Regions from separate parts of the Citrobacter freundii complex sp. 2025EL-00176 genome, predicted to be linked through region 2. Evidence: predicted binding sites of a transcription regulator. Region 2 holds the regulator's gene; each other region holds the start of a gene.

Region 1 (7,319 bases), on a different contig from region 2:
CGCCACCGGAACCACCGCGTCGGCAGGTTTACAGAAGAAGAACGGCGGTTCGCGATCCGGGTCAAAGCCCATTTCACGCGCGTGTGCGGCATAGTTTCGGCCCACGCAGTAAACGCGGCGCACGGGAAATTGTTCATCACTGCCAACCACCGGAACGGTAACAGGCGCTTGTGGTTCGAATACGTATTGCGTCATTTTCTCTCTCCCAAATTAATAGCGTGCTTCACGGAACAACCCCAGCGCTTCCTGAACCGGTCTGTCCGAAAAACTGAATAAGACGGCATCTTCGCTGGCCTGGAACGACACACCGTGCCAGGTCGGCACCACGAAGATATCTTTTGGCGAAAAATTGAAGGTTTCGTTGCCGATGGTGACCTGCCCGCTTCCTTCCACCACATGGTAGATAGTGCTGTCAGTGGTACGCGCCATCCGTGAAGAAAAGCCTTTTGGCAACAATTGCAGGAAGGTCCCCATTGACGGCATGGGATAACCGCCGGTTACCGGGTTAACGTAGCGCATCTTGTAACCGTCCCACTCATCGGCCTCACCCAGGCGGGTCAGGTCATGCAGTGCTTCACGGCTACGATCGTAGCGATAGTTGAAAATAGGCGATGAGTTGCCCTTCTGATGACGCAGCGGCAGCATATTGGCCGCATAGCGCGGTAAGTAATCCCCTTCCTTGCGCGTGACCGGCTGCTGATCCTCCGGGTAGTCTTCCGCAAAGCCACAGCCCAGCAGATTCACCAGCGGCAGATCCAGACCATCCAGCCACACCACCGGCTCCGTACCCGGATTGCCGTGATCGTGCCAGCGCCACTGCGGCGTCAGAATAAAATCGCCTTCATGCATCTGAGTACGCTCGCCATCCACGGCGGTAAATGCCCCTTTCCCTTCGACAATAAAGCGCAGCGCAGACTGATTATGACGGTGGCTCGGCGCAACCTCACCCGGCATAATCAGCTGTAACCCGGCATACAGCGTTGGGGTGATTGATGACTGTCCGCGCAGCGTTGGGTTTTCCAGCACCAGCACGCGGCGAATCGCCTCTTTCGCGCCAATCAGATCGCCGCTTTCCAGCAGCAGCGGGCGGATCTCCTGATAGTTCCAGTACGCAGGCGCGCAATGCGCGTTCGGCGTTGGCGGCACCAGACGATGCAGCGACTCCCACAGCGGGGTCAGATTCTGCCCGGAAATATGCTGGTAAAACTGCTGGCGGCTGTTCTTAACTTCCTGATTCAGTTCAGACATAGGGATTCTCCTTATTCGTTCACGATGCCTGCGCGTGGCAAGGCGTCAGGGACAGAGGCCGACTGGCGAACAACAACCGTCAGCAGCGTAAGCATCACCGCGCTGATGGCCGCCGGAACGGCAATAATGAAAAACAGGTTATCGAACGAGAAATTCATCGCCATCATCACGCCGCCAGAAAGCGAACCGACAATCGCGCCGCAGCGGCCAATGGCATTAGACCAACTGACGCCCGTCGCACGGCTTTGCGTCGGATAAAGGGTGGCGGTTAACGCATTGAGACCAACCTGAGAACCGCTAATCCCGATGCCGGTGCCAAAAATCGCCAACGCCATCAGCCACAGACCGTTTTCGCTCAGGCCAATCATGACGATACACACCGCACCCAGCGCATAGCTCACTGCCAGCACGCGAAAAGGATTGTATTTATCCATCAGTACGCCCAGCGCCAGCGCGCCTAACGTTCCGCCAATCTGGAAGGCCGCGGTTACCCAGGAAGCGTGTTGCAGGTCGATTCCGCGATGGTTAAGCAGCGTTGGCATCCAACTGGAGAGCAGATAAATGATCAGCAGGCTCATAAAGAACACCACCCATAACATCAGGGTAATGGGCAGTTGTCGCCCGACGAACAGCTGGCGGATACTGCCTTTGGCAATCGCTGCGCCCTCGTTGAGATAAAAATGGGTATCGTCATAACGTTCGCGGGTAATCGCGCTGACGGTTCTGGCAATCACGTTTTGCGGTAGCTGGCGACGAACCTGCCAGCGCGGGGATTCCGGTAGCGCAAACAGCAGGGCGACAAACAGCATGAGCGGCAAAACGCCGCCCAGCACCAGAATGCCGTGCCAACCAATAACCGACACCAGTTGAGCGCTGACGATGCCGCCCATAGCCGATCCGAGCGTAAAGCCGCAGAACATCATGGTGACCAAGGCGCCACGTCGACGGGCAGGCAGGTATTCCGACGTCATGGTGATGGTATTAGGCATTGCGCCGCCCAGACCTAACCCGGTAAGGAAACGCAAAATAACCAGCGTTTGCAGATCGGGCGAAAAAGCGGAGATCAGACTCAGCGCGCCAAACAGCGCCACGCAAAGCTCAATCACTCGTTTACGGCCAAAACGATCGGACAGCGGGCCGCAGAGCAACGCGCCCGCAGTTAGCCCCAGCAGTCCTGCGCCAAAAAGCGGCGCCAGATCCCCGGCAGTCAATTGCCAGTGAGTGCGTATATCGGGAGCGATAAAACCAATCGCCGCGGTATCAAAACCGTCGAGCATGACGACCAGGAAACAGCAAATAATCACGCGCCACTGCGTCTTGCCGACGGGGGCGGAATCGATCAGTGCTTGTAGATCACGTTGTTGAGTCATAGTGAATGCCTCAGTGCAGGTAGAGTAGATGTCTGTTTTGTTTTAGGTATGTTGCGACTTTGTATCTTTGGAGATGAAATGTACAATGGCTTTTCATGCAGAGGCATAACCTGGAGGTTATAGCAAATGGCTAACTGGGCGCAGAAACTGAAGTTGCAACACCTGCAAACGCTGGTCGCGCTTGGGGAACAGGGAAATTTGACTCACGTCGCCCGGATGATGAATATCACCCAGCCAGCGTTGTCCAAATGGTTATCACAGCTCGAAGATGAGATTGGCATCACGCTCTTTGAACGACATAGTAAAGGCTTACGCCCCTCGGAAGGTGGCAAGCTGTTGCTGCAACATGCTCAGCGCCTGATCAATGATATGGAGCGTTCGCAGTATGAAATTGCCCGTTTCAAGCAAGGCGGTCTGGTGGGAAGTCTGAAGATTGGCTGCTCGCCGGTGGCGACCGACTGCGTTTCACAGGCAATACTGGGTTTGCTTACGGAGCTACCCACTCTGCATCTCAATATTGAAGAGAAAGTGATGACCCCGTTACTGCACGATCTGCTGGCGGGTTCGGTGGATGTCGTCGTCGGTCGCGTTGGCGGCCGGGCGCTTCAACTGCCGCTCAATTACCAGGTGCTCTATACCGAGCCGGTCTGTTTTGTCGCCCGCCCCGACCATCCGCTGGCTAAATATCCCCTGCTCACCTGGAACGATCTGGCTAACTGGCGCTGGATTGTGTGGCCGACAGGCACCCCCATTCGGATTAGCATTGACAACGCGCTGGTCGATAATGGCGTAATGCTGCCGGAAAACACCATTGAATCAGCGTCGATAAACGTCAGCACCAACCTGCTGCAAAGTAGCGACATGGTTTCTATTCTTTCTCTGCGTCTGGCACAGCGTTATGCCGCCCAGGGACAACTGGCTATCCTGAATCTGCCGAAGATTGAACAAAAAGGCAGCGTAGGCGTATTCTGGCGCAACAATGAAACGCCCACCACCGCCCTGAATCGTTTTTTGTATTACCTGGCGCAGGTTTAGGCGGTCATTTGCGCAATGTTCCAGATGTCTATTTCCTCTATGCTTAGAATTCATGATGTGATCGGTAGCACGTTTTGAAGTTTAATTGTATGATGAATCAGTCTCGTCAAGGGTTTCAATTATGAGCAAATCACTGAACATTATCTGGCAATACTTGCGCGCATTCGTCCTGATCTATGCCTGCCTCTATGCAGGTATTTTTATCGCTTCGCTGCTGCCGATCACTATTCCGGGCAGCATCATCGGCATGCTGATTCTGTTTGTCTTACTGGCATTGCAGGTATTACCGGCAAAATGGGTTAATCCTGGCTGTTACGTCCTGATTCGCTACATGGCCCTGTTATTTGTCCCGATTGGCGTGGGAATCATGCAGTACTTTGATTTACTCCGCGCACAATTTGGCCCGGTGGTGGTGTCATGCACCATCAGTACGCTGGTTGTTTTCCTCGTGGTGAGCTGGAGCTCGCACCTTGTACACGGTGAACGCAAAATCGTTGGCCAAAAAGGGTCTAAAGAATGATGACGTATATCTGGTGGTCGTTACCCCTTACTCTCGCGGTGTTCTTTGGCGCACGTAAGCTGGCAGCACGCTTTAAAATGCCGTTGCTGAATCCACTGCTGGTCGCGATGGTGGTGATTATTCCCATTCTGATGCTGACCGGAATTCCCTACGATCACTATTTCAAAGGCAGTGAGGTGCTAAACGATTTACTGCAACCTGCCGTGGTCGCGCTGGCCTATCCGTTATACGAACAGCTGCACCAAATTCGCGCACGCTGGAAATCGATTATCGCTATCTGCTTTGCCGGGAGCGTCGTGGCGATGGTTACCGGCACAACAATCGCCCTGTTGATGGGCGCATCGCCGGAAATTGCTGCGTCAATCATGCCGAAATCTGTCACCACACCTATCGCTATGGCGGTGGGAGGCAGTATTGGCGGTATTCCGGCCATCAGCGCGGTGTGCGTCATTTTCGTCGGCATTCTCGGGGCGGTGTTTGGTCATACTTTGCTCAATGCCATGCGCATTCGCACGAAGGCCGCGCGAGGACTGGCAATGGGTACCGCTTCACACGCCCTGGGTACCGCGCGTTGCGCAGAACTGGATTATCAGGAAGGCGCGTTTAGCTCTCTGGCGCTGGTCATTTGCGGCATTATCACCTCGTTGGTCGCCCCGTTTCTGTTCCCGGTTATTCTGGCAGTGGTCGGCTAACCTTCACTTTTTGGTTATTTATTTGCGATGCGTTGCACATTTTTCATTTAAGTTTCATAAGTTGCACACACAATGAGATTTGGATCACATATAAAGCCGTAACAGGCCCGTAAACTACGATTCCATTACATTGTTATGAGGCATCGCCATGCATCCACGTTTTCAAACTGCTTTTGCCCAACTCGCGGATAACTTGCAATCAGCCCTGGCTCCTGTTCTGGCGGATGCGCATTTCCCCGCCATGCTGACTGCTGAGCAGGTCTCTTTGCTGAAACGCGAATCGGGACTGGACGAAGACGCGCTGGCATTCGCTCTGCTGCCGCTGGCTGCGGCCTGCGCACGAACCCCGCTTTCCAACTTCAACGTGGGCGCGATCTCTCGCGGCATTAGCGGCACCTGGTACTTCGGTGGGAACATGGAGTTCCTGGGCGCAACAATGCAGCAAACCGTTCATGCCGAGCAAAGCGCCATCAGCCACGCCTGGCTGCGCGGTGAAAAAGGCCTCGCCGCCATCACCGTTAACTACACCCCTTGCGGCCACTGCCGCCAGTTTATGAACGAACTGAACAGCGGGTTGGATTTACGTATTCATCTGCCGGGGCGCGAACCACACGTGCTGCGCGATTATCTGCCAGATGCTTTCGGCCCGAAAGATCTGGAGATTAAAACGCTGCTGATGGACGACCAGGATCACGGCTTCGCGCTACAGGGCGATGCGCTGACCCAGGCGGCAATTACCGCCGCCAACAGATGTCATATGCCGTACAGCAAATCGCCAAGCGGCGTGGCGCTCGAGTGTAAAGACGGGCAAATTTTTAGCGGTAGCTATGCTGAGAACGCCGCCTTTAACCCAACTCTCCCACCGCTGCAAGGCGCGTTAAACCTGCTGAATCTGAACGGTTATGACTATCCGGACATTCAGCGCGCGGTGCTGGCTGAAAAAGCCGATGCGCCGTTAATCCAGTGGGATGCGACCTCCGCCACCCTGAAGGCGCTGGGCTGCAACAATATTGAGCGCGTTTTGTTAGCGTAAACGGGTCTTGTAGGCCGGGTCGGGCAACGTCGCCATCTGGCCTACAAAACCGCAATAATATTGCTGAAAATCCCCTCAATCAGATTGCTGTTTCTTGCGCTACGTCTTCGGGTACAGTAGCCTGATTGAAATTCCATCCCAATAACGAGTTTTCTGCATGTTAAAGCGCGTGTTTTACAGCCTGTTAGTCCTGGTAGGCTTGCTGCTGTTGACTGTGCTTGGACTCGACAGATGGATGAGCTGGAAGACTGCCCCCTACATCTACGACGAATTACAGGATTTACCCTACCGCCAGGTCGGCGTGGTGCTGGGTACGGCAAAATACTATCGAACCGGCGTTATCAACCAGTATTACCGCTACCGTATTCAGGGCGCATTGAACGCCTATAACAGCGGCAAGGTAAACTATCTGCTGCTGAGCGGCGACAACGCGCAGCAAAGCTATAACGAACCCATGACGATGCGTAAGGATCTGATTGCCGCAGGCGTCGATCCGGCTGACATCGTGCTTGATTACGCCGGCTTTCGTACGCTTGATTCTATTGTGCGTACCCGCAAGGTATTCGATACCAACGATTTCATCATTATTACGCAGCGATTCCACTGTGAACGCGCCTTGTTTATTGCGCTGCATATGGGCATTCAGGCCCAGTGCTATGCGGTGCCTTCACCAAAAGATATGCTTACCGTGCGGGTACGCGAATTTGGCGCGCGTTTTGGCGCACTCGCCGATCTCTACATTTTTAAACGTGAACCCCGTTTTTTAGGCCCCCTGGTCCCCATCCCTACCATGCATCAGGTACCCGACGATGCGCAGGGGTATCCGGCGGTTACGCCTGAACAATTACTCGAATTACAAAAGAAACAAGGAAAATAAGCATGGATGTACAAACCCTCTTCGTCGTGTTGGCTTTTCTGCTCATTCCTGTGTTTTGTTTCCGTGAGGCCTGGAAAGGTTGGCGCACCGGGGCCGTAGATAAAATTAAGAAGAATGCGCGCGAACCGGTATACGCTTATCGCCATCAAGAACCCCTGCAATTTTGGTCCTATGTATTGGTTTATGCCGGATGCGGATGTTTATCCTTCGGTATGGTTATTTACTTGGTTTTTTATCGATAAAGATATTCTCTTTATATTAGCGCTTGAGAATAGATAATATTATGATAACGGTTACCATTTCAAAGTAAGGGATTAATGCTGCCCACCAGCATTTCCCGCCAACACTCTTCTATTTGTGAATCCTTTCACAGAATACTCTTCCTACAGTGCTTAGCCTTAAGAATAACCTTTCACTTTTTATATTTTGTTATTAACGGTTTGCCTTAATTTACTCACGCATTAAGGAAGAAAATATGCCACAACAAAATTACCTGGATGAGCTCACGCCTGCTTTTACCCCATTATTAGCCATAAAAGAGGCT
Region 2 (7,319 bases):
AAAAATTCGTCGACCGCCTCGCGCACTATTATTGCGAAATCAATGTGCTGCATCCGTTTCGTATTGGTAGCGGTTTGGCGCAGCGTATTTTCTTCGAACAGCTAGCGATCCATGCCGGGTATATGCTGAGCTGGGATGACATTCAGGTTGAGGAGTGGAACCAGGCGAACCAGAGTGGGGCGATGGGCGACCTGACCGCTCTGCGGGCGATATTTCGTAAAGTGGTAAGCGAAGCCCCGGAAACTGAGTAGAATAGCGCGGTTCTTATGTACCGGAGCCGCCATGATCCTGCTTATCGATAACTATGATTCTTTTACCTGGAACCTGTACCAATACTTCTGCGAACTGGGCGCTGATGTCCTCGTCAGGCGTAACGACGAGCTGACGCTGTCGCAAATCGACGCGCTGAATCCGCAAAAAATCGTGATTTCCCCGGGCCCCTGCACGCCGGATGATGCTGGTATCTCGCTGGATGTCATTCGCCATTTCGCGGGCCAGATCCCGCTGCTGGGCGTGTGTCTCGGTCACCAGGCGATGGCGCAGGCGTTTGGCGCAACCGTGGTTCGGGCGGCAAAAGTGATGCACGGTAAAACCTCGCCGATTACGCATAACGGGCAGGGCGTTTTTCAGGGACTCGCTAACCCATTAACCGTGACACGCTACCATTCTCTGGTGGTTGCCCCCGAAACGCTTCCTGACTGCTTTGAAGTGACGGCCTGGAGTGAAACACAAGAGATCATGGGTATTCGCCACCGCGAGTGGGATCTGGAAGGCGTGCAGTTTCACCCGGAGAGTATTCTCAGCGAACAGGGGCATCAGCTGCTGGATAATTTCCTCCAACGGTGATTTATGGTTGCTATTCAGTGATTTTTTATTCATATTTTGTGATTATAATTTCACTAGCATTTCTGCTTAACAGGGTGGTAATGACATGGCAACTGAACAAACTGCGATTACGCGCGCAACATTCGATGAAGTAATTCTGCCGATTTATGCACCGGCTGAGTTTATCCCGGTAAAAGGAAAAGGGAGTCGAGTCTGGGATCAACAGGGTAAAGAGTATGTTGATTTCGCGGGCGGCATTGCAGTTACCGCGTTAGGACATTGCCATCCGGCGCTGGTTGAGGCGTTAAAAACCCAGGGCGAAACTCTGTGGCACACCAGTAACGTTTTCACCAACGAACCGGCGTTGCGCTTAGGCCGTAAAATCATTGATGCGACCTTTGCTGAACGCGTGCTGTTCATGAACTCCGGTACCGAAGCCAACGAAACCGCCTTTAAGCTGGCGCGTCATTATGCCTGTGTACGCCACAGCCCGTTCAAAACCAAAATCATTGCCTTCCATAATGCGTTTCACGGACGTTCGCTGTTTACCGTATCTGTTGGTGGGCAACCGAAATATTCCGACGGCTTTGGACCAAAACCGGCGGATATCATCCATGTACCGTTTAACGATCTGCATGCGGTAAAAGCGGTGATGGACGATCACACCTGTGCGGTGGTGGTTGAGCCAATTCAGGGGGAAGGCGGCGTTACTGCGGCAACCCCGGAATTTCTGCAAGGTTTGCGTCAACTTTGCGACCAGCATCAGGCGCTGTTGGTATTTGATGAAGTGCAGTGTGGGATGGGGCGTACCGGCGATTTGTTTGCCTATATGCACTACGGCGTGACGCCGGATATCCTCACCAGTGCCAAGGCGCTCGGCGGCGGCTTCCCGGTGAGCGCCATGCTGACCACCCAGGAAATTGCCTCCGCGTTCCATGTAGGTTCACACGGCTCCACATACGGCGGTAATCCGCTGGCCTGTGCGGTTGCAGATGCCGCGTTTGATATCATCAACACCCCGGAAGTTCTGGAAGGTATTCAGGGCAAACGTCAGACGTTTGTGCAGCATTTGCAGCAGATTAATCAGCAGTTCGATATTTTCAGTGATATTCGCGGGATGGGGCTGCTGATTGGTGCCGAGCTGAAGCCGCAGTTTAAGGGTCGGGCACGTGATTTCCTCTACGCTGCCGCGCACGAAGGGGTGATGGTGCTGAATGCCGGACCGGACGTGATGCGCTTCGCGCCGTCGCTGGTGGTAGAACAGGCAGATATCGAGGAAGGGATGCAGCGTTTTGCGCAGGCGGTGGCGAAGGTGGTGGGCTGATTGCCTGATTGCCTGATTGCCGGATGGGTAAGGTGTGATTCGTAGGCCGGATAAGCGTAGCGCATCCGGCAGTCGATCTTAACCTTTCATATCCCGCAGTCGGCGGCTCAGCCAGATGCCGTGGTGTGGTCGTTGACGCCATGCGACCGACGAAATGGTGTGCATGGTGTTCAGATGACCCAATATCCTTTGCAGATGCTGCTCCAGGGTGCTTAACGGGCCGTGGGACAGCATCTCTGGCGCTTCGAGAATATTCACATCACCCGAGCTTCCCGGTCCGTCATACTCCAGCCGCTGCTGACAGCGCTGAAGCGCAATTTCGCAGGATTCCAGATACCGCTGTGCCAAATCCGGCGTCAGCATCGTATGTTCCCTTGCCAGCGTGGTCATCGCGTTGATGTGTTCAACGATGAACTGGCTGTGCGTGACCCACAGTTTCATATCCGCCAGATAGTGCGAGTTGAATCCTGGCTCCTGCATTGCCTGATTCAGTGAGTTAAACAGCGTGTTATGCGCCTGATTGACCCGCATGCGTTGATACGCCAGCGGCGTGGCCTGCGGATCGTTGCTGAGGATCAGGCGAATGGCCTCCTGATCGGCTTCTAACGCATCGTGGGCGTTCTTACGCAACAGGCCGCTCTGCCACTGCGGCCACAGCCAGAGCGTGCCGCCGAAGGCGATTAAGCAGCCAATCACCGTGTCGACAAACCGCGGCACGATAAATTGCTCTCCGTTCAGCGTCAGCAACTGCAGGGTGTATACCGCCGTAACCGTAAAGCCAACGGTGGCCCAGCCGTAGTTTTTGCGAATGATCAGATAGCTGCCTAACGTTATCAGCAACATGCCCGCCAGCGTGAAACCTTCCTGAATATGAAAGTGCAATGTGACGCCCGCAATCACCAGTCCGACGAGTGTACCCACCGAGCGATGCAAAATACGCACCCGGGTCGCCCCATAGCCATTTTGCGTGACGAACAGGATGGTCATCAAAATCCAGTAAGGTTTAGGCAGATGTAAGGCGCTGCCCATCAGGCTGGCGATACTCAGCATGACGCTAATGCGTCCAGCGTTACGCAGCGCCGGGGATTTCAACGACAGATAGTTTTTCAGCGCCGGGATCAACGGCAACCGCCGCTGTTTGTCCGCCATTAAATCACGGGCATACAGCGGGCGCTGGGTCCGTAGCACACGGGCAATACGGCTGAAGTGCCAGTAGCAAAACTGTCCTACCGGATTGTCCGGATGCTGGTTGGCGATTTTCTCCAGAGAGCCAATCTGCTTTTCCATGGAGAAACGGGTCGGCAAGCGGTGATACAAGATATCATCGGCCAGTACGCGCAGGCGGGCGGCAACGGTGCGCGCGTTCCAGCGAATCACCTGTTCCGCGTGGCTTCGCTCAACCAGTTTTTGCACCTCTTCCGGCTGATGCAGGCTCACCGAAATATGCTCCTGCAAATCGAGCGCTTCCTGAAAGGCACGCAACAGCCGTTTGTATTCATTATTGTGATGCGCCGACAGCATATGCATTTGCTGGTAGCACTGGGTAATCAGATCCACCGCTTTTTGTTGACGAACCAGCAACGGAGGCAGCGCTTTTTCTGGATCGGCATGCTGGGTCAGCAGACTGTACTTGGCCTCACAGTAATCGGCTAATTCGCGGTACAACAGGCTGAGCGATTCGCGCAGCGGCTGCTCACGCCACATCCAGAACCAGAACCAGTTGAACAGACCGTACCACAACGTACCCAGTGCATAGATCAGCAATGGCTCCCAGACGGGCATGTTCCCGGCAAGGCTTAGCGTGAAAATTGCCGCGATGAGTGAGGCTGGCAGCAGTCGCGCATGCAGCGGGCTTAGCTCGGCGGTTACGCCAAGAATCAGCGTCAGGCCGGTGAGGATGAGCGGCAGCGGTATAGCTTGCGCCAGCAGTAACTGCATGATCAGGCTGCAACCGGCAAACAGCGACGCGCCAATAACTAAACGTTTGAAAAAACGTTTATGCGGGGTATCAAGACCGGCAATATTGCAACAAGCAGGTACGAGGGAAAACAGAAGCCCCAGATGAAGCTGACCAATGATAAGACCGACAGCCACAGGTAAACACAGCACCAGGGTCTGTCGTAGTGCGTAGTTGATCTCGGGGTGATAAATCAGTCTTCGCCACATCGGAGCAAACAAAAATGGCGCGCTACCGGGTAGCGCGCCATTTCGACGGGATTAACGCGTGCCGTAAACGACAATGGTCTTACCGTGAGCGGAGATCAGGTTCTGATCTTCCAGCATCTTCAGAATACGACCAACGGTCTCACGGGAGCAGCCAACGATCTGGCCGATTTCCTGACGGGTGATTTTAATCTGCATACCGTCCGGGTGAGTCATCGCGTCAGGCTGTTTTGCCAGATTCAGCAGAGTCTGGGCAATACGACCGGTGACGTCGAGGAAGGCAAGGTTGCCTACTTTTTCAGACGTGACCTGCAGGCGACGAGCCATCTGAGAAGACAGGCGCATCAGAATATCCGGGTTGACCTGGATTAATTGGCGAAATTTTTTGTAGGAAATTTCAGCGACTTCACATGCGGTTTTGGCCCGTACCCAAGCGCTACGTTCCTGGCCTTCTTCAAAGAGGCCTAATTCACCAATAAAATCGCCCTGATTCAGATAAGAAAGGATCATTTCTTTCCCTTCTTCATCTTTGATCAGCACTGCCACTGAGCCTTTAACGATGTAATACAACGTTTCCGCTTTTTCACCCTGGTGAATCAGCGTGCTCTTCGATGGGTACTTATGAATATGGCAATGAGACAAGAACCATTCGAGAGTCGGGTCTGTTTGCGGTTTGCCAAGCACCATGCGCGGTTATCCTCTGTTATAAGCTGTCTCCAGAGCCAGAAAACGACGCTGCCTCTGGGTTTGCAAAAATGTGCTTCCCGCTACCTGGGAAGGGGGCTACTAAAAATAGACTGCAGCCTGTAATGTGATGTCCTCTGCATACATGCAGTACGTCAATGTATTACTGTAGCATCCTGACTGTTTTAGCATAGCTTTCGCCGTGTGTCTCCTGGTGTCTCGCTTCAGCATGACGCAGGTCGCCTTCCGTTGCGAGAATTGTTATGTACGCGTAATCTGTCAGGAAAATTGAAACATTGGAGTTACGAAATATGCAAGCGCGTGTAAAGTGGGTTGAGGGGTTAACCTTCCTCGGAGAGTCCGCCTCTGGCCACCAAATTTTGATGGACGGTAACTCCGGTGATAAAGCGCCGAGCCCGATGGAAATGGTATTAATGGCCGCGGGTGGTTGTAGCGCGATCGATGTGGTGTCGATCCTGCAAAAGGGACGTCAGGATGTGACCAACTGCGAAGTGAAACTCACCTCTGAGCGCCGTGAAGAAGCGCCGCGTTTGTTTACCCACATCAATCTGCATTTCATCGTCACCGGCCACGATCTGAAAGATGCGTCGGTCTCCCGTGCCGTCGATCTCTCGGCGGAAAAATATTGTTCTGTGGCATTGATGCTGGAAAAAGCGGTGAATATTACCCACTCCTATGAAGTGGTTGCTGCGTAACACATGACGCCGGATGGCGGCGTGGCCTTATCCGGCCTACAGAACGATACTGATTTGTAGGCCCGATAAGCGTAGCGCCATCGGGCACATCCCATACATCACTCTATCTTTTTGCCTTCCATCAGACGCTGGACCAGCGGCAGCATAATCAATTCCATCGCCAGACCCATTTTGCCGCCAGGCACGACTAATGTATTGATGTGGGAAATGAATGAGCCTTGCAGCATGGCCAGAAGCCACGGAAAGTCGATCCCTTCCAGATTGCGAAAATGAATCACCACAAAGCTTTCGTCCAGCGACGGAATACTCTTGGCTGCAAAAGGGTTTGAGGTATCGACGGTGGGCACGCGCTGAAAGTTAATGTGCGTACGGGAAAACTGCGGCGTGATGTAATTGATGTAATCGTCCATTGAGCGCACAACCGAGTCCATCACCGCTTCACGCGAGTGTCCACGCTCGCTGGTATCGCGGGTCAGCTTCTGGATCCATTCCAGGTTAACGATCGGCACCACGCCGACCAGAAGATCGACATGCCGGGCCACATTTTGCTGTGGAGTGACGACGCCGCCGTGTAGCCCTTCATAGAACAGGACATCCGTCGGTTCAGGCAATGGCTGCCAGGGGGTAAACGTCCCCGGAACCTGGTTCCACGGTACGGCTTCATCGTAGGTATGCAGATATTTGCGCGACTGACCTGTTCCCGTCTGGCCGTATTCAATGAAGGTTTGTTCCAGCAGACCAAAGTCATTGGCTTCAGGACCGAAATAGCTGATATGCCGCCCGGCATCGCGCGCTTTGCGAATCGCCATGTCCATTTCCGGACGGGTATAGCGATGAAAACTGTCACCTTCCACCTCGGCGGCGCGCAGATTTAACTGCGCGAAAATTTTACGAAACGCGAGGCTGGTGGTGGTGGTCCCCGCGCCGCTGGATCCTGTTACCGCAATCACCGGATGTTTGGCAGACATAACAACTCCATGAATTGGTTGATTTTTTATTATAGTCGGCCGTCGGCTACGGATTACTCGTGAATCTGCTTCCTCGGCATGATGTTGACCGTTTCATGCAGTTCGGACCACACCAGCACGGCTTCACCTGATTGTAGTTGGCGTTTGACGTCGGCGACTTTTTGTTCGAGCGAGCGTTCATGTTCACCATAATCGGTGCCTTCGCGCAAGACAAAGCTTTCAATCAGATTGTCCAGCGCGTCCGGGGAGATGTCTTGCCAGGGGATAATCATGATGACGCCTCCAGATACGTTGTCAGCCAGTCGGGAATTCTGGATTCCAGCCACATCTCAGGGCGGCGCAGCGTGCCGCCAATAAAGCCGACGTGTCCGCCGTGTTCAGTCAACTGATACTCCACCTGTGAGGGCAGGTTTTCCGGTTCAGGGATCACGTGATGATCCATAAACGGATCGTCCTTGGCATGGATAATCAGCGTCGGTTTGGCGATCTGATTAAGCAATGGCATGGCGCTACACTGGCGATAATAGTCTATAGCATCGGCAAAACCGTGGATTTTGGCGGTGATCAGATCGTCAAAATCACGAATGCGACGCAGGGATTTCAACTGGGTCAGACTCACCGGCAGCGAACCCGGGTAGG
Region 3 (7,319 bases), on a different contig from region 2:
ACTGTTACGCCTGTTAAGCTTTGACGCGTTGCTACGTAAACTGCGCTTTGATTTTAGCGATACCTTCAGTGAAGGCTTCTATTTCGACTCCATTCGCAGCACGGCGTGGATTAAAGATGGCGTGATGCATACCGACGACACGTTGGTGGACGGCCTGGAAGCTGACATCGCGATGAAAGGCTCGGTGAATCTGGTACGCCGTGAACTGGATATGGAAGCGGTTGTCGCACCTGAAATTTCTGCCACCGTTGGGGTTGCCGCCGCGTTCGCCGTTAACCCGATTGTCGGCGCGGCGGTGTTTGCCGCCAGTAAGGTTCTGGGACCGCTGTGGAGTAAAGTTTCGATTCTGCGTTACCGTATCACCGGTCCGGTTGATAAGCCGCAGATTAACGAAGTTCTGCGTCAGCCGCGCAAAGAAAGCCAGCAATGATTTGACGGGGGCAACTAATTGCCCCAATCTCAGTACATAGTATTGCCGGATGGAGCAGCGCTTATCCGGCCTACAGTAGCCTAACAACGTAGGCCGGATAAGGCGTTTTTGCCGCCATCCGGCAGAATTAAATGAGTAACCAAAACGATGAGTCTGAACCTGGTAAGTGAACAATTGCTAGCGGCGAATGGCCTGAAACATCAGGATCTGTTTGCCATCCTGGGCCAACTGGCCGAACGCCGTCTCGATTACGGCGATCTCTATTTTCAGTCGAGCTATCACGAATCCTGGGTTTTAGAAGACCGCATCATTAAAGATGGTTCTTACAATATCGATCAGGGTGTTGGCGTGCGCGCCATCAGCGGCGAAAAAACGGGGTTTGCCTATGCAGACCAGATTAGCCTGCTGGCGCTGGAGCAAAGTGCGCATGCTGCCCGGACTATTGTGCGCGACAGCGGTGATGGCAAAGTAAAAACGCTGGGGGCGGTAGAGCATCAGGCGCTTTACACTTCGGTCGATCCGTTACAGAGCATGAGCCGCGAAGAGAAGCTGGATATTCTGCGTCGCGTTGACAGCGTTGCACGGGCTGCCGACAAGCGCGTTCAGGAAGTAACCGCCAGCCTGACCGGAGTTTATGAGCTGATTCTGGTGGCGGCGACCGACGGTACGTTGGCCGCGGATGTCCGTCCACTGGTGCGTTTGTCCGTCAGCGTACAGGTCGAAGAAGACGGTAAACGTGAGCGCGGCGCGAGCGGTGGCGGTGGTCGCTTTGGCTATGACTATTTCCTTGGCGATCTCGATGGTGACGTTCGTGCCGACGCGTGGGCGAAAGAGGCCGTACGCATGGCGCTGGTCAATCTCTCGGCGGTAGCTGCGCCGGCAGGTACGTTACCGGTGGTACTCGGCGCTGGCTGGCCTGGCGTTCTGCTGCACGAAGCGGTCGGTCATGGTCTGGAAGGCGACTTTAACCGCCGTGGCACCTCGGTATTTAGCGGCCATATGGGTGAACTGGTCGCGTCAGAACTGTGTACCGTTGTGGATGATGGCACCATGGCGGACCGTCGTGGTTCCGTGGCTATTGATGATGAAGGTACGCCGGGCCAGTATAACGTGCTGATCGAAAACGGTATTCTCAAAGGCTACATGCAGGACAAACTGAATGCGCGCCTGATGGGTGTGGCACCCACGGGTAACGGACGCCGTGAATCTTACGCTCATCTGCCGATGCCGCGTATGACCAACACCTATATGCTGCCAGGGAAGTCCACGCCGCAGGAAATTATCGAATCTGTTGAATACGGTATTTATGCGCCTAACTTTGGCGGCGGCCAGGTGGATATCACCTCCGGGAAATTTGTGTTCTCAACGTCCGAAGCGTATCTGATTGAAAACGGTAAAGTGACCAAACCGGTAAAAGGCGCGACGCTGATTGGCTCCGGTATCGAAGCGATGCAGCAAATTTCGATGGTGGGTAACGACTTGAAACTGGATAACGGCGTAGGCGTTTGTGGGAAAGAAGGCCAGAGCCTGCCGGTTGGCGTGGGTCAGCCGACGCTGAAGGTCGATAATTTGACGGTCGGCGGCACCGCATAACATCATGATCCAGGCCCGATAAGCGTCAACGCCATCGGGCATCTTGCCGGATGCGGCGTCAACGTCTTATCCGGCCTGCACTCTTTTTATTTTTCTTTTCCCCGGCCATACATTCCCTGGAACAGGTGCGCCACATCGACAAAATAGTCGGTCAGATAATTAATCACCACCTGCACTTTGAGCGGTAACTTATCTTTCTCGGTATACAGGGCGTAGACCGGACGCGGATCTGACTGGTAGCGGGGGAGCAGGATCTCCACATCACCATGATTGATCTCATTGATCACCCACATCAGCGGCACATAAGCAATGCCGGCACCTGCGGCCAGCCAACGCACCAGCGTCATCGGATCGTTGGTGACGAAGCGTCCCTCTGGAATCAGGCGGGTAGAGATCCCCTCCGGGGCGATAAGCTCGAATTCATTATCCGGGCGAACGCTGTATTCCAGCCATGAGTGGTTGCTAAGATCGGCTGGTTTTTCCGGAGCGCCAAACTGGGCGAGATAGCTTTTAGCGGCGCAGACCACCATCGGCATGGCCCCCAGACGACGTGAAAACAGGCTAGAGTCTTGTAACGCGCCGACGCGGATAACCACATCCAGGCCATCGGCAATTAAATCCGGTGCCGGGATGCCGGTGACCAGATTTACCGTCAGACCGGGGTACTCTTTCAGCATTTTCGCCGTCAGCCCGGCGAGGACATTTTGTGCCATGGTTGAAGAACAGCCAATACGCAACGTGCCGATGGGGGTGTTATTAAAGGCATACAGCTGCTCATGAACATCCTGCGCTTCGTGCAGCATGCGACGGCAGCCCTGATAATAAATTTTACCGGCTTCGGTTAGCCCAATGCTGCGCGTACTGCGGTTTAGCAGCTTTACCTGTAGTTCATCTTCCAGTTTAGAGACCGTCTGGCTTATCGATGAAACGCTCATTTGTAGCTGTCTTGCGGCGGCGGTGAAGGAGCCCAGTTCGACAACTTTGGCGAACACCGACATACGTTTTAATCGTTCCATTATTCACTCTGGCTTAAAAGTGATTTAGATCACATAATATAGATAACAGCATAACAGTTACGTTAATATATTATTATTCAAATAACGGCTATGTCGCTCTCGCCTGGCTCATCCTTGCCCTTCTCTGCGGTGACATACGCTAGAAAATCTATCACCTGCACTCTCTTAAGTTACCAAGGTCAACATGAGTCTGTTTCCCGTTATCGTGGTGTTTGGTCTGTCCTTCCCACCGATTTTTTTCGAATTGCTTTTGTCACTGGCGATTTTCTGGCTGGTGCGCCGGGTGCTGGTTCCCACTGGCATCTATGATTTTGTCTGGCATCCGGCTCTGTTTAACACCGCGCTGTATTGCTGCCTGTTCTATTTAATAACGCGCCTGTTCGTTTGAGGTTGAAGTGAAAACACTAACAAGAAAAATCTCCCGCACGGCCATTACCGTCATCCTGGTCGTTCTTGCATTCATCGCTATTTTTCGCGCATGGGTGTTCTACACCGAGTCGCCGTGGACGCGTGATGCGCGTTTCAGCGCAGATGTCGTCGCCATTGCGCCGGACGTTGCGGGTCTTATTTCCAACGTTAACGTCCATGATAACCAACTGGTGAAAAAGGATCAGGTCCTGTTTACCATCGACCAGCCGCGCTATAAAAAAGCCCTCGAACAGGCCGAAGCCGACGTCTCGTATTACCAGGTTCTGGCGCAGGAAAAACGTCAGGAAGCCGGTCGTCGTAACCGTCTGGGCGTGCAGGCCATGTCTCGTGAAGAGATTGATCAGTCTAACAACGTACTGCAAACCGTATTACACCAGTTGGCGAAGGCGCAAGCGACCCGCGATCTGGCAAAATTGGATCTTGAACGTACCGTTATTCGTGCGCCTGCGGATGGCTGGGTGACTAACCTGAATGTCTACAGCGGCGAATTTATTACCCGCGGCTCCACGGCGGTAGCGCTGGTAAAGCAGCACTCGTTCTATGTCCTGGCATATATGGAAGAAACCAAGCTGGAAGGCGTACGCCCTGGATATCGCGCTGAAATTACCCCGCTTGGAAGCAATAATGTGTTGAAGGGTACCGTTGATAGCGTGGCGGCTGGCGTAACGAATGCCAGCAGCACGCGGGACGCAAAAGGTATGGCGACCATTGATTCCAATCTTGAATGGGTCCGTCTGGCACAGCGTGTGCCGGTGCGCATTCGTCTTGATGAACAGCAAGGAACCCTGTGGCCAGCCGGGACGACGGCTACTGTTGTTATCACCGGTAAACAGGATCGCGATGCCAGTCAGGAATCCTTCTTCCGTAAAATGGCGCACCGCCTGCGCGAGTTTGGTTAATTGCGATGGGTATTTTTTCCATTGCCAACCAGCACATCCGCTTCGCGGTAAAACTGGCGTGCGCGATTGTCCTGGCGCTGTTCGTTGGTTTTCACTTTCAGCTTGAGACCCCGCGCTGGGCGGTGTTGACCGCGGCAATTGTGGCAGCTGGCCCGGCTTTTGCCGCCGGTGGGGAACCCTATTCAGGCGCCATCCGCTATCGCGGGATGCTGCGTATCGTCGGGACATTTATTGGCTGTATTGCCGCACTGATCATTATTATCAGCATGATCCGCGCCCCGTTATTGATGATTCTGGTGTGCTGTATCTGGGCCGGTTTTTGTACCTGGATCTCGTCGCTAGTGAAGATCGAGAATTCCTATGCCTGGGGGCTTTCGGGCTATACGGCGCTGATCATCGTCATTACTATCCAGGCAGAACCGCTGTTGACGCCGCAATTTGCGCTCGAACGTTGCAGCGAGATTGTGATGGGGATTGTCTGCGCCATTGTTGCCGATCTGCTCTTTTCGCCCCGCTCGGTGAAACAGGAAATTGATGTCGAACTGGACAGCCTGCTGGTGGCGCAGTATCAGCTAATGCAGTTGTGTATAAAGCATGGCGACAGTGAAGAAGTGGACAAAGCCTGGGGCGATTTAGTCCGTCGCACGGCGGCGCTGGAGGGGATGCGCAGCAACCTTAATATGGAGTCTTCACGTTGGGTGCGTGCTAATCGCAGGCTCAAAGCATTGAACACGCTGTCGCTCACGCTTATTACTCAATCCTGTGAAACCTACCTTATTCAAAATACCCGCCCGGAACTGATCACCGACACCTTCCGCGAGTTGTTCGATACGCCGGTTGAAACGGTGCAGGATGTCCATAAACAGTTGAAGCGGATGCGTCGGGTGATTGTCTGGACCGGCGAGCGTGAAACACCGGTTACGATTTATAGCTGGGCAGGTGCGGCGACGCGCTACCTGCTGCTGAAACGCGGTGTGGTGAGTAATACAAAAATTAGCGCGACGGAAGAAGAGATCCTACAAGGCGAGCCGTTGGTGAAAGTTGAATCAGCCGAACGTCACCATGCGATGGTCAACTTCTGGCGCACCACCCTTTCCTGTGTGCTGGGAACTTTGTTCTGGCTGTGGACCGGCTGGACATCCGGCAGCGGCGCGATGGTGATGATTGCGGTCGTCACCTCGCTGGCAATGCGCTTGCCGAACCCTCGGATGGTGGCGATAGATTTTATCTACGGTACGTTGGCGGCATTACCGCTCGGCGCGCTCTATTTTCTGGTGATAATCCCCAATACGCAGCAAAGTATGCTGCTGTTGTGTCTGAGCCTGGCAGTGCTGGGATTCTTTCTGGGAATTGAGGTGCAGAAACGGCGACTGGGATCGATGGGGGCGCTGGCCAGTACTATTAATATTATCGTGCTGGATAACCCAATGACCTTCCACTTTAGCCAGTTTCTTGACAGTGCGTTGGGGCAGATTGTTGGTTGTGTGCTGGCGTTTCTCGTCATTCTGCTGGTGCGTGATAACTCGCGTGACAGAACCGGTCGCGTGTTGCTCAACCAGTTTGTCTCCGCAGCGGTTTCGGCAATGACCACCAACGTGGTTCGTCGTAAAGAAAACCACCTTCCGGCGCTTTATCAGCAGTTGTTTTTACTGATGAACAAATTCCCCGGCGACCTGGCGAAGTTTCGCCTGGCGCTGACAATGATTATCGCGCATCAGCGTCTGCGCGATGCGCCGGTACCGGTGAATGAGGATTTATCTGCGTTCCATCGCCAGCTGCGCCGCACCGCCGATCATGTTATTTCAGCAGGAAATGACGACAAGCGCCGACGCTACTTTAGCCAACTGCTGGAAGAGCTTGAGATCTATCAGGAGAAGTTAATCATCTGGCAAGCCCCTCCACAGGTGACCGAGCCGGTAAAACGACTCAGCGGGATGCTACACAAATACCAGCACGCGCTGACCAGCAATTAAGTACAAGAAACCGATGCCAGAAGCGTCGGTTTTTTTATGGCTATACTTACCTGAAATGCGGGAGGCCCTGCATATTGGTGGTCCATAGAGTGACTGGCGTCGGGATGGTGGCTATAGATGAACATCTATACGTTTGATTTTGACGAGATTGAAGATCAGGGTGATTTCTACCGCGAGTTCACGCGCGCATTTGGTCTGGCCCGAGAAAAAGTGGTCGATTTAGATTCTCTGTGGGAGGTCGTTACCGGAGAAGCCTTGCCGCTGCCGGTGGAGATTGAATTTATCCATTTGCCGGACAAACTACGCAGGCGATACGGCGCACTAATATTACTGTTCGATGAAGCGGAAGAAGAGCTGGAAGGGCAGTTACGTTTTAATGTTCGTCACTCAATGTAAGGCATAAAAAAGCCCCCGGCAGGCGGGGGCAAGTCGTCGGTTTAGACGACGAGGGTTTATTTGTACAGTTCTGCAGTCGCGTGCCAGTGAGCACCTTCACGGAGTTCAGTGACGCGATAGCTGCTGGCGCCCGCTTTTTCAGCTTTCGCGGCGATAGCCTGACGCATATCCATTGGTGAGCTACCGATCTGAGATACGGAGATGCTACCCATGGATTGCAGGTTCTGTGCTTCTTGTGAGTTCACCTGAGTAACCGCGGCGCTGGCACCGAAAGAGAGAACAGAAAGAAGGCTTAAAGCTGCAACAGTAGTTTTGATTTTCATGATATTTACCTCGTCGAATTCTTTTATTGTGGGTCTTGTTTCGTGACCCTCATCACAAAATCAAGTATACACTAATAACGCGATAAATTAATACCACGCTAATTGTTTCTGTAGTTATTAAGTTTTAAAAAGATTATTTTTTATAACTTAAAGGAATTAAAATCAGCCTTTTTAACTACCATATAGAAATAAATTAAGTAAAATCAATGTGATATTGAATTTTGCAAAATGTGCGTTTTTCAGCCTTCGTATTCACTGTG
Region 4 (7,319 bases), on a different contig from region 2:
CGTCGGACGATTTCACGCATCCGACGCCTTCCTTCAGAGTTCTCCGAATCATCCTGCTTTATCCCTGCCTTCCGCTATTTTCATCCGTAATCTGATTGGCATTCCTTACCTTCTGTTGCAAAGTTGTTGCTAATAGCAAAAAAGGAGGAAGTCCCGTGAATAAATCAATGTTGGCGGGTATAGGGATTGGCGTAGCTGCTGCGCTGGGTGTTGCAGCGGTGGCCAGTCTTAACGTTTTCGAGCGTGGCCCACAGTATGCACAAGTTGTCTCTGCAACACCGATTAAAGAGTCGGTAAAAACGCCACGCCAGGAGTGTCGGAACGTGACGGTCACGCACCGTAAGCCGGTGCAAGATGAAAACCGTATCGCGGGCTCTGTACTGGGTGCCGTTGCTGGCGGCGTTATCGGCCATCAGTTTGGTGGCGGACGCGGTAAAGATATTGCCACCGTGGCGGGAGCGTTAGGCGGCGGTTATGCCGGTAACCAGATCCAGGGTTCGATGCAGGAAAACGATACGTACACCACCACGCAGCAGCGCTGTAAAACGGTGTATGACAAATCAGAAAAAATGCTGGGCTACGACGTGACGTACAAAATTGGCGATCAGCAGGGGAAAATTCGTATGGATAAGGACCCCGGCGCGCAAATTCCGTTGGATAACAACGGACAGTTGGTACTGAATAACAAAGCGTAAAATAGCATTATCCTGAACATTAGCCCCCCATTCGCTCAGGCTGGGGGGCTTTTTTTATCAGAAGGTTAAGGCGTAGTTCAGACCAAAGGTACGTCCCCGGCCCTTGTATTCATACAGTGACGGGCTGCCATAAGTTGGGCTGTACAGCAGTGGCGCACGTTGTCCCCATAGCGTGGTGTACTCCTCATTCAGCAGGTTTTCCACGCTGAAGGTCAGTTTACCTAACGGGAGCTGGTAGCTGCCGATAAAGTCCATGGTGTTATAGCCGTCCAGCTTATTGCCACTGGCGTCGCTCAGATCAAATGTTTGCTGGCTCTGTACGCGCAACGACCACGGTTCAGGCGCCCAGCCGACCCATGCGGTTGCTTTAGATGGCGAAGCCAGAGTGACATCCCATTTCTGCCATTTACCGTTTTGTTTCACTTCGGATTTAATGACGTTGAAGTTGCTGCCCAGACTCCAGTCGGTATCGGCGATGAAATAATCTACCGCGCCTTCCAGACCATAAATCCGGCGATCGTCGGGTTGTACGTTTATGGTCATATCACTGCGGTTGATAACGATCGATTTATCCGAAGTGGAGTAATAAGCAGCCAGTTGCGTACGCAGGTTATCGCCCGTGTAACGCCATCCCAGTTCGTACGAGTTAACTTTAATCCCCTCCAGACGTGAATCCGCCACGTTGACGCTGCGCTGGAGCTGGTAATGATCGCCAACCAGAGAATAGGTGCCGTTACCGTAATATTTCCCCGGGTCCGGAAGCTCCACGCCCTGAGAGAAGTTAAACCAGGTTTGCTGGCGCTCAGTCAGGTGGGCGAGGATCCCGGCGTTAAACAGGAAGTTATCGTAATCGGTTTTGCCGCCCGGAATGGTATCGGCGGAGTTTGCAACGCCGGTCGCGATGCCCTGCTGTTGGGCATAGCCAACGAAATCATCAACCCTGTTTTCGGTCCATTGATAGCGCACGCCGCCGCTGAGGGTAAAGATGTCGTTTATGTCATAGCTATTTTGCAGGAAAGGCGCGAAGTTGGTGATGCTGTAACCAGGATAACGTCCGGTAGTATAGGCGGTACGGTTGTCCATGCCGCCGGAGGGCAGAGAGTAAGCCAGATCGAAGAATTTCTGATTGGAGTCGAAGGTTTCATGATCGGCATCGATGCCCCATGTCAATTCCCAGTCATTCATCACCTGGCTGTTGAGGGTGATTTTTGCGCCAAACTGGTCGGTATCCTGCTGTGAGGCGGAGAAACTGGTGACCTTGCCTTTGCTCAATGTGGGGAAGGGGTAGAACTTAAGGGATTCGTCGCGGTAATAGATTTGACTGACCAGGTTCTGACCAAAGAAATCTGCATCTGAATATTGCAGGCTGATCAGATGGCGCTCGGTGCCGGGAATACGATCGGAGTTCAGTCCGCTGCTGGTATACGCTTTACCGTTTCCGGTCACGGCGGACATGTTCTCGCCGAGATCCAGCCCGTAATCGTCATCCCCCTGGCTCTTGTAATACTGGGTAACCAGTTGCAATTGACGGTTGTCATCCAGCTCAATCGTCCCGGTGCCCATCACGTCCAGACGATCGGAATGCTGCAGGCCGGTTTGGGTGTTATCCAGCAGCAGAGCATCGTGGTTGCCATCATACCAACCGCCAAACCGTTGATACGCGACGGACATACGACCGGATGCGCGATCGGTTCCTCCGCTCACCGCGGCGGCGACGCGTTCGTCATGATCGTTACTGTTATTAAACCCGCTTTTACTGCCCAGTTCGAGTTCGACTTCACGCTCAGGCTGACCTTTTTTGGTGACGATGTTGATCAAACCGCCGGTACTCCCTCCGCCATACAAGGATGTGGCGCCTGAGATGACTTCAATATGCGCAATATTAAACGGGTCAATGGAGTCAAGTTGCCGGCTGTCGGTGCGGGAAGAATTCAGACGGACGCCGTCTATCAATACGACTATGGCGCGACCGCGCATGTTCATGCCGTAGTTGGTTCGTCCCTGACTGCTGACATCAATTCCGGGGATTAACTGAGCAAGAACATCCTTGAACTCTTTGCCACCCTGAACTTGCTGTTCAATTTCGCTTCCTTCAATAACCCAGGTCGTTTGCGCCATTTCTGCCACGGTGCGTTGGCTACGGTTAGCGCTGACGATGAGATTCTCTTCCTCCGCCGCAATGGCCGGTAGGGTTAAAGATAATAAGAGCGGATTGAGCACCCAGAGACGCTTATGCATTTGTATTCCTTTTAAAAAAGTCGGTCTGTTTTTGTTATTGCGGTAGAGAAACCGATAGTTACATTGGGAAACAGGTGTTAAAACAAATGCGAATATTGCTGATAATAATTGTCGTTATCAATACATTTTTTAAAAAAGATCTGCTAATGCGATGAAAACAATAAGGAATGAAGGGGTATTGGTACAAATAAACCGAGGGCTTTTAGCCCCCGGCAGTGTCATCTGTTCGTGGAAGAGAGAGGAAAGGACTAAGCTTTGATGAGTTCGGGCCACAGCCGCAGGGTGGTATGTGCGATCTGCATCAGTTTCTCAAATGACGCACCTTCACGGGCGCTAATCGACATACCCTGTAAAATGCAGTTCAGATATTCGGCCAGCTTTTGCACGTCGCAGTGGGCCGGAATTTCGTCCCGCTGCTGGCGCTGACGAAGGAACTGGGTGAGCGTCTGTTCCTGCATCGCATGGCGTGATTTCACCGTGTGGGCGATCTCGCGGGAAGAGGCCGCCAGCGTAGCGGACGTATTAATCATAAAACATCCTGCCGGAGTATCTTTACTGGTAAAGCAGGTCGCTATGGCGGTGAAATAGTCTTCCAGTGCGGACTCCAGGCTTTTTTCCTCACAAAACAGCTGGGCTTCGTGTTTCGCCGCAAAGCGCGTGATATAGCGGTCCAGCACGGCACGAAACAACCCTTCCTTGTTGGTAAACTCCGCATACAGCGTGGGCGCTTTGGCACCGGTTGCTTCCACGAGATCGGCGAGCGATGTCGCTTCATATCCGTGCTGCCAGAAGAGTGTCATGGCCTTATCAAGCGCGGCTTCCCTGTCGAACACTTTTGGTCGGCCACGGCTTTTTTTTGCACAACCTGTCGTTTCAGTTGTCATGGCGCCGATGTACCTTAGTTGGGTTTATTGAATAACCATTATAAAAATATTCCCCCCCACACTCCAGCGGATTAGCGATAAAAATAATTTATAGCTATTAGCATGAAAAATAAGGTCTTTATGTTTTATATAACGATCATTATAAAAAAATGTTGACGTGTGACCTGGATCACATCTATGATTTACCTATCGATCGTTAAGTTAATACTTACGACACCCATTCATCTGCAAAAGGTCACTATTATGAAAAACGTAAAAACTCTGTTTGTTGCTGCTGTTCTTAGCTCACTGTCATTTGCAAGCTTTGCCGCTGTTGAAGTTCAGGCCACGCCTGCAGGTCAACAGAAAGTCGGTACTATCTCTGCAAATGCGGGGACGAACTTAGGTTCTCTGGAAGATCAACTGGCGCAGAAAGCGGATGAGATGGGCGCGAAATCGTTCCGTATTACTTCCGTTACCGGTCCTAACACCCTTCACGGGACTGCCGTTATCTACAAATAAGATTTAACCCATCGCAATGCCACTGCGAGTTAAATAAAAAACCCCCGCGGAATAAAATCCAGCGGGGGTTTTTTTATGCGTAACGTTTACATCGGTTGCTGAGCCACGTCGTGATGACGGGTCACATCGACCGGCATGCCTGAGCGAATTTCCATCGCATGTTCCATGACGGCAGGATCCGTTTGCGCCGCATTTTTAAAGGTCTGCATTGCGGCGTTCAACACGATCGGCAGCAGTTGCGGGTCGTCATTGATCTTTTCAGACAGCGGCTGGTGTACTTCCACCAGCCGCACGCCGTTAGGTTCGACAGAGGCTTTGATCGGCGTGTTAATGATATTGACTTTGGTTCCTGGCTTCACTTGACGGAACAGGGTTTCGATATCACCGTCGCGCAGACGAATACAGCCAGAACTGACGCGCATGCCGATGCCAAAATCAGCATTGGTGCCGTGCAGCAGATAAACGCCGCCGTATGCGGCTAAGCGAATCGCGTGATGGCCCATCGGGTTATCTGGCCCGGCAGGGACAACGGCAGGAAGATCGATGCCGTTTGCCTTATAGCGCGCGCGGATGTTTGCCGTAGGCGTCCAGGTGGGGTTGGCGCGTTTATCGGAAATGGTGGTTACCATGGTGGGGGTCAGCGTATCACCGCCTAACTGGCCAATGCCAATAGGATATACGGTCACCGAATTTGTCCCGGGCTGGTAATAATAAAGACGCAGCTCGGCGAGATTGATGACAATGCCTTCGCGTGGTGCATCCGGTAACAGAGTTTGCAATGGGATAGTCAAAACGCTGCCAGGGCGCGGTACGAAAGGATCAACGCCGGGGTTGGCCTGTAGCAGCGCTAAAAAGCCGACGTTGTATTTTTTCGCAATCGCTTCGAGAGAACCGCCATTGTCTTCGACAACGTGAACGGCATTCTGTCCCACCAGGCGGCTTCCCGGCGGCGGCAGCGGCCAGGTGTTTGCCTGAGCCGGAAGTGCTAACGCAAAGGTCGCTGCAAGCGTAAAAAACGCTAACCAGCGAGAGAGTCGTTTATTGTTTAACATCACCATAAATCCATTGTTTTTACGTGGTTTTTATTATGTAAAAGTAAACAGGAATTATGGCCGTTTGCTGTGTCGGGAAGTGCAGGGAAGTGCAAAGAGTTTGTAAATTCAGGCCGGGAGAGCTGTGTGCGCTCCCGGCCTGTTCACTATGCTACGGCATTTTCTTCAAGCTGGCGCATAAACTGGCGTACCCAGTCGATTCGCGTTTTGCGCTCGCCCAGATCCTGCATGAATTTTAGCCGGGTTGGACCGTCCAGACGGAAGTGCTGCGGCTGTTTTTGCAGTAAACCAATCAGCCAGACCGGGTTGACGTGGTTTTTCTCGGCAAACTCAATCGTGCCGCCTTTTTCATTGCCTTCAAGCTTTCTGATGCCAAGTTTCTGCGCCTGTTGGCGTAAGCGGGCAATATCCAGCAACGTACGGGCCGGATCGGGCAACAGACCAAAACGGTCTATCAGCTCGACCTTAATTTCTTCCAGCTCGTTTTCGCCTTTCGCACTGGCAATACGCTTGTAGAACGACAGTCGCGTGTTGACATCGGGAATATAGTCGTCCGGCAGCAATGACGGCATGCGCAGTTCAACTTCGGTTTGCTGGCTGGTGAGATCTTCCAGCGACGGTTCGCGTCCCTCTTTGAGCGCATCGACAGCATTTTCCAGCAGTTCCATATATAGCGAGAAGCCGATGCTTTCCATGGAACCACTCTGATCTTCACCCAGCAGTTCCCCGGCGCCGCGAATTTCGAGGTCGTGGGTCGCCAGCGCAAAGCCCGCGCCCAAATCTTCCAGCGAGGCGATGGCTTCCAGACGCTTTTGCGCGTCGGTGGTCATCGCTTTTGGATGCGGCGTCAGCAGCCAGGCGTACGCCTGATGGTGCGAGCGTCCCACACGGCCACGCAACTGGTGCAATTGCGCTAAACCAAAATGATCGGCGCGTTCGATGATAATGGTGTTGGCGGTCGGAATGTCGATCCCGGTTTCGATAATGGTAGTACACACCAGCACGTTAAAACGCTGATGGTGGAAATCATTCATCACGCGTTCCAGTTCGCGTTCGCGCATTTGACCGTGGCCGATACCAATACGCGCTTCCGGCACCAGTTCCGCTAATCGGTCAGCGGTTTTCTGGATATTTTCGACGTCGTTAAACAGATAATAAACTTGCCCTCCGCGCAGAACTTCACGCAGGATAGCCTCGCGAACCACCAGATTGTCGTACTCGCGCACAAAGGTTTTCACCGCCAGACGACGGGCAGGAGGCGTGGCGATGATCGACAGATCGCGCATGCCGCTCATCGCCATATTGAGCGTACGCGGAATAGGCGTTGCCGTCAGCGTCAGGATATCGACATCCGCGCGCATTGCTTTGATGCGCTCTTTATGACGAACGCCAAAACGGTGCTCTTCATCGACAATCAACAGACCCAGATCTTTTAGCTTCACGTCCGCTTGCAGCAGTTTGTGGGTGCCGATAAGAATATCGATTTTACCCTCGGCAACCTGCTCCAGAATTTGCGCTTGCTCCTTGGCGCTACGAAAACGGGACAGCATCTCGATGCGTACCGGCCAGTTGGCAAAGCGGTCGCGGAAGTTGTCGAAGTGCTGCTGCGCGAGCAGGGTGGTCGGAACCAGTACGGCAACCTGCTTGTGGTTCTCTACGGCGAGGAAGGCGGCACGCATCGCGACTTCGGTTTTACCAAAGCCGACGTCGCCGCACACCAGACGATCCATGGCCAGCGGCTGACACATATCGCTGAGGACCGCGTTGATCGCCTGCGCCTGATCGGGCGTAGTTTCAAACGGGAAGCTGTCGCAAAACAGCTGGTACTGCTCACGGTCATGCTTAAAGGCAAAGCCTTCTTTCGCCGCCCGCTGAGCATAGATATCCAACAGTTCTGCCGCGACATCGCGCACCTTCTCAGCGGCTTTCTGGCGGGCACGAGACCAGGC

The links. Region 2 encodes CRP, which controls carbon source genes, mostly activating them, when cyclic AMP is high. Its sites were predicted from a motif close to ATGTGANNNNNNTCACAT; they were not measured.
Region 1: the regulator CRP is predicted to act here: its motif matches at 4,938-4,955, upstream of cdd (cytidine deaminase).
Region 3: the regulator CRP is predicted to act here: its motif matches at 3,057-3,074, upstream of aaeR (HTH-type transcriptional activator AaeR).
Region 4: the regulator CRP is predicted to act here: its motif matches at 3,975-3,992, upstream of bhsA (multiple stress resistance protein BhsA).

What each region holds. Positions count from the first base shown of each region.
Region 1 is NZ_JBRYHT010000002.1:272,467-279,785, forward strand. It holds gene ACVXHP_RS08400 (fumarylacetoacetate hydrolase family protein) at 1-195, opposite strand, end outside; gene gtdA (gentisate 1,2-dioxygenase) at 211-1,248, opposite strand; gene mhbT (3-hydroxybenzoate transporter MhbT) at 1,260-2,618, opposite strand; gene ACVXHP_RS08415 (LysR substrate-binding domain-containing protein) at 2,745-3,653, shown strand; gene ACVXHP_RS08420 (CidA/LrgA family protein) at 3,775-4,173, shown strand; gene ACVXHP_RS08425 (CidB/LrgB family autolysis modulator) at 4,170-4,865, shown strand; gene cdd (cytidine deaminase) at 5,014-5,898, shown strand; gene sanA (outer membrane permeability protein SanA) at 6,056-6,775, shown strand; gene ACVXHP_RS08440 (DUF2542 family protein) at 6,778-7,017, shown strand; gene ACVXHP_RS08445 (NAD(P)-dependent oxidoreductase) at 7,251-7,319, shown strand, end outside.
Region 2 is NZ_JBRYHT010000008.1:63,703-71,021, reverse strand. It holds gene ACVXHP_RS16110 (putative adenosine monophosphate-protein transferase Fic) at 1-251, shown strand, start outside; gene pabA (aminodeoxychorismate synthase component 2) at 283-846, shown strand; gene argD (bifunctional acetylornithine/succinyldiaminopimelate transaminase) at 932-2,149, shown strand; gene ACVXHP_RS16095 (YccS/YhfK family putative transporter) at 2,228-4,315, opposite strand; gene crp (cAMP-activated global transcriptional regulator CRP) at 4,367-4,999, opposite strand; gene ACVXHP_RS16085 (OsmC family protein) at 5,308-5,712, shown strand; gene ACVXHP_RS16080 (phosphoribulokinase) at 5,811-6,680, opposite strand; gene ACVXHP_RS16075 (YheU family protein) at 6,734-6,952, opposite strand; partial or broken gene ACVXHP_RS16070 (hydrolase) at 6,949-7,319, opposite strand, start outside.
Region 3 is NZ_JBRYHT010000003.1:33,650-40,968, forward strand. It holds gene yhdP (AsmA2 domain-containing protein YhdP) at 1-430, shown strand, start outside; gene tldD (metalloprotease TldD) at 578-2,023, shown strand; gene aaeR (HTH-type transcriptional activator AaeR) at 2,110-3,039, opposite strand; gene aaeX (p-hydroxybenzoic acid efflux pump operon protein AaeX) at 3,224-3,427, shown strand; gene aaeA (p-hydroxybenzoic acid efflux pump subunit AaeA) at 3,435-4,367, shown strand; gene aaeB (p-hydroxybenzoic acid efflux pump subunit AaeB) at 4,373-6,340, shown strand; gene ACVXHP_RS09060 (barstar family protein) at 6,458-6,736, shown strand; gene yhcN (peroxide/acid stress response protein YhcN) at 6,793-7,059, opposite strand.
Region 4 is NZ_JBRYHT010000001.1:513,302-520,620, forward strand. It holds gene ACVXHP_RS02535 (glycine zipper 2TM domain-containing protein) at 156-695, shown strand; gene ACVXHP_RS02540 (TonB-dependent siderophore receptor) at 753-2,933, opposite strand; gene comR (TetR family copper-responsive transcriptional repressor ComR) at 3,182-3,817, opposite strand; gene bhsA (multiple stress resistance protein BhsA) at 4,061-4,318, shown strand; gene ldtC (L,D-transpeptidase LdtC) at 4,405-5,370, opposite strand; gene mfd (transcription-repair coupling factor) at 5,517-7,319, opposite strand, start outside.